Regions from separate parts of the Streptomyces sp. NPDC087859 genome, predicted to be linked through region 2. Evidence: riboswitches for the same ligand, from Rfam matches in the RefSeq annotation. Region 2 holds a riboswitch; the other holds the start of a gene.
The links. Region 2 has a riboswitch for thiamine pyrophosphate ahead of thiO (glycine oxidase ThiO). Riboswitches for the same ligand answer to the same signal wherever they lie in the genome.
Positions count from the first base shown of each region.

Region 1: another riboswitch for thiamine pyrophosphate. It lies ahead of thiC (phosphomethylpyrimidine synthase ThiC); the one in region 2 lies ahead of thiO (glycine oxidase ThiO).

Region 1 covers NZ_JBIUUU010000002.1:191,140-193,335, reverse strand. The annotation lists gene ACIOHP_RS04770 (YibE/F family protein) at 1-996, opposite strand, end outside; TPP riboswitch at 1,068-1,257, shown strand; gene thiC (phosphomethylpyrimidine synthase ThiC) at 1,250-2,196, shown strand, end outside.
Region 2 covers NZ_JBIUUU010000006.1:463,782-465,977, forward strand. The annotation lists gene ACIOHP_RS17450 (NAD(P)/FAD-dependent oxidoreductase) at 1-475, opposite strand, end outside; gene ACIOHP_RS17455 (hypothetical protein) at 508-858, opposite strand; TPP riboswitch at 911-1,022, shown strand; gene thiO (glycine oxidase ThiO) at 1,020-2,174, shown strand; gene thiS (sulfur carrier protein ThiS) at 2,171-2,196, shown strand, end outside.

The sequences.
Region 1 (2,196 bases), on a different contig from region 2:
GCTCGCCCCGACCACGGCCACGACCAGCGGGTTCGAGCCCTGCAGGATCGCGGGCAGGATGAAGAAGTTCAGGATCATGAAGCTGATGGCCAGCGCGACCAGCGCCATGACGCCCCGCAACCGCCCGACGACCACGACGGCGAGTGCGAAGATGCCGGCGAGCAGCGCCATGGGGAGCCTGCGGTTCACGTCGGTGACCGAGTACTGCAGGTCCTTGGGAGCGGAGGGCTCGTAGGCGACCACGACCTTCTCGCCCTGGTCCAACTGCCGTGACTGGTCCGGCTGCACGATCTCGGTGAACGTACGGCCCTTGTCGTCGCCGGTGTCGACGCGGATCGTCGCCTTCTTGCAGTCGCCGTCGGCCTGCTGCTGGGCGGAGGAGCCCTCGGCGGTGGAGGTGTCGCCGGTCGGGGTCTCGCCCGAGGCGTTGACCGACTTGCAGCTCACGCTCACGACCTTGGTGACCGTGGCCTGCTGGGTCTGCCGGTCGAAGCCGACGCCGGTGCGCTCATGACCCGGCGCGCCCCCCGGCCACAGCACGACGAGCCCGACGATCACGGCGACGCCGAAGGGGATGAGGATCGCGGCGATGACCTTGCGCAGGTGCTTGGAGACGGGGGCCGCCGGGCCGTGACTGTGGCTGTGCGAATGACCGTGTCCGCCGCCACCGCCACCGCCACCGCCGGTGCCACCGACTGTGCCCCCGCCACCGGAACCGGGGCCATGCCCATGCCTGTGCCCGCCATCGCCACCGGCCTCGTGCCCGTGGCCGCCGGAACCGGTCCCCTGCTCGAACCGGCCGCCCGATCCGGGCTCCTGGCCGAACCCGTCACCGGTGCCGTTTCCCTGCTCGTACCAGTCGCCGGAGCCCGGGCCCGGGCCGTACCCGCCGCCCTGCCCGTCGGCGGGTCCGGGTCTGTTGCCGGGCCCGTTGCCGGAGCCGGGCCTGCGAGGAGGCTCGGGCGGTGGGAACGGGGGCTGATGTGTCGTGGTCACCGACCGATCATCGCAAGAACGACAGGGGCCCTCTGTTCACCGCGCCCGAATTGACGCTAGCGTGGGGGCACCTTTGTACACGCGGGAGCTCGGAGCACCGGGCTGAGAGGGCGCTGACCTCCGTCCCAGCGATGTTTCACGTGGAACATCGTCACCAGCGAGTGACGTTCCACACGAAACGTCGGCAGACGGAAGCCGCTGCGTCGACCGCCGAACCTGTTACCGGGTAATGCCGGCGTAGGGAGTAGGTCTCATGACCATCAAGGACGCGCGCACGCCTGCCTTCAGCCAGGACGAAAAGCCCATTCAGGGCGAACAGTCCGCGGAGGTCGGGAAGTCCATCGGCTGGCACAAGGCGTATGTCGAGGGCTCGCGCCCCGATGTGCGGGTGCCGGTCCGTCAGGTGCACCTCACCAACGGGCAGTCGGTCACGCTGTACGACACATCGGGTCCGTACACCGATCCCCTGGTCGATACCGACGTCCGGCGGGGTCTGGCTCCGCTCCGGGAGAACTGGATCATCGCCCGCGGCGACACCGAGGAGTACGCGGGCCGTCCCGCCCGCCCCGAGGACGACGGCATCAAGCACACCTCGCCGCGGGGCGGCAACCTCCGCAACCTCGACGCGGTCTTCCCCGGGCGGCCCCGGCTACCGCGCCGTAGCCGCGACGGTGGAGCGGTCACGCAGCTCGCCTACGCGCGCCGAGGCGAGATCACGCCGGAGATGGAGTACGTGGCCCTGCGGGAGAACCTGGCCCCCGAAGTCGTCCGGGAGGAGATCGCGGCGGGCCGCGCGGTCCTCCCGGCCAACGTCAACCACCCCGAGATCGAGCCGATGATCATCGGCAAGCGGTTCCTGGTGAAGGTCAACGCCAACATCGGCAACTCCGCGGTGACCTCCTCCATCGAGGAGGAGGTCGAGAAGATGACCTGGGCGACCCGCTGGGGCGCCGACACGGTCATGGATCTGTCCACCGGCCGCAACATCCACACCACGCGCGAGTGGGTGCTGCGCAACTCCCCCGTCCCCATCGGTACGGTGCCGCTCTACCAGGCACTGGAGAAGGTGGACGGCAAGGCCGAGGAACTGACCTGGGAGATCTACAAGGACACGGTCATCGAGCAGGCCGAGCAGGGCGTGGACTATATGACGGTCCACGCGGGCGTCCGCCTGCCGTACGTACCGCTGACGGCCAACCG
Region 2 (2,196 bases):
CGGCGCCGATCCAGCCCGCGCCGACCACCACGATGTCGTGCTGCCGGGCGAGTACGGGCCGCAGCCGCTCGGCGTCGTCGAGGGTGCGCAGCAGATGCACGCCGGGGACGCCCTCCGCGCCGGGCAGCCGGATCGGTTCGGCACCGGTGGCGAGGACCAGGACGTCGTACGGCACGGGCCCGCACTCGGTGTCGAGTTCGTGCTCGGCGGGGCGGACGCCCAGCACCTCGCGGCCCAGTTCCAGTGCGATACCGAGTGCCTCGAAGTCGACGTCGAAGGCGGAGCCCTCGGCCTTGCCGAGCAGTACGGCCTTCGACAGCGGCGGCCGGTCGTACGGCTGATGCGGCTCCGCGCCGATGAGGGTCACGGTGCCGGTGAAGCCCTGTTCGCGCAGGGCCACCGCGGTCTGTACGCCGGCCATGCCCGCGCCGACCACGACCACGCGCCGCTGAGACTGCTCCGTCTGCTCGCTCACCGGATCACCATAGACAACTGACAATTTGTCAGTCAGCGGTCCTGCACCGTGACCTGCTCCACAACGCTCGTCCCGCTGCCCGGCTGCGACTCCCACTCCCAGCGCTCCTCCAGCCGCACCCGCCCGTCCGGCAGTTCGACGACCGTGGACACGCAGTGCCCCGATGAGGTCGTCCCGTCGTGCTTGAGCTGGACGTACCGGAAGTCGAGCCGGTCGCCCTCGCGGGTGCCGACCAGATGCCCGCGCACGACGTCGCCGCCCGTGTACTCGGCCCAGATCTCGCCGCTCTTCTCGTGGTACGCGAACCGGGTGCGGGTACCCACCTGACCTGGGGCCTGGTCGGCGACGGGGGCGAGGACGAGGCCGTCCAGCGAGCGGGGCATGGCAGCAGGCTCCCTTACACAAGCGCAAAACCAAGAGCTAGGGTGGCCAACGTAGAGCACTCGCGGGAGCCCGGACGCACCGGGCTGAGAGGGAGGCTGGCGGCCTCCGACCGTACGAACCTGATCCGGGTCATGCCGGCGAAGGGAGGGGCTGGACGCCCATGTCCTCACGTACGTCAGACGTCCTCGTCGTCGGGGGCGGAATCATCGGCCTCGTCACGGCCTGGCGGGCCGCGCAGCGCGGTTTCGCCACGGCCGTCGTCGATCCCGAACCGGGCGGCGGGGCCGCCCAGGTGGCCGCCGGGATGCTGGCCGCCGTCACGGAACTGCACTACGGCGAGCAGACCCTGCTGGGCCTGAACCTGGCCTCGGCCCGCCGCTATCCGGAGTTCGCGGCCGAGCTCACCGAGCTGACCGGCCACGACCTCGGCTACCGCCGCTGCGGCACGCTCGCCGTCGCACTGGACGCCGACGACCGTGCCCATCTGCGGGAACTGCACGCCCTGCAGCAGGAGTCGGGCCTGGATTCGGAGTGGCTGTCCGGGCGGGAGTGCCGGCGCCTGGAGCCGATGCTCGCACCGGGTGTGCGCGGCGGGCTGCGGGTCGACGGCGACCATCAGATCGACCCCCGGCGGCTGATCAAGGCGCTGCTGGCCGCCTGCGAGCGGGCGGGCGTGGTCTTCCACCGCCTCTGGGCCGAGCGCCTGGACCTCGTGGCGGACCGGGCCGCCGGCATCACGGCCACCGACGGCACCCGGCTGGGCGCGGCCCAGGTGGTGCTCGCCGCCGGCAGCCTCAGCGGGCGGCTCGCCGGTGTCCCCGACGAGGTCCTGCCGCCGGTGCGCCCCGTGAAGGGGCAGGTGCTGCGGCTGACCGTGCCACAGCGGTACGCGCCCTTCCTGAACCGGACCGTGCGGGCCGTGGTCCGTGGCAGCCAGGTCTATCTGGTGCCGCGCGAGAACGGCGAGCTGGTGATCGGGGCGACCAGCGAGGAGCAGGGCTGGGACACCTCGGTGACCGCGGGCGGGGTGTACGAGCTGCTGCGCGACGCCCATGAGCTGGTGCCGGGCATCACGGAGCTGCCGCTCACGGAGACCCGCGCGGGACTGCGCCCCGGTTCCCCCGACAACGCTCCGCTGCTCGGACCGACCGAGCTCCCGGGGCTGCTCCTGGCGACCGGCCACTATCGCAACGGTGTGCTGCTCACGCCGGTCACCGGCGACGCGATGGCCCATGTGCTGACCACGGGTGAACTGCCGGACGAGGTCCGCGCCTTCACCCCCCGGCGTTTCACCTTCACGGAGCTGCCCGCATGAACATCTCCGTCAACGGAGAGCC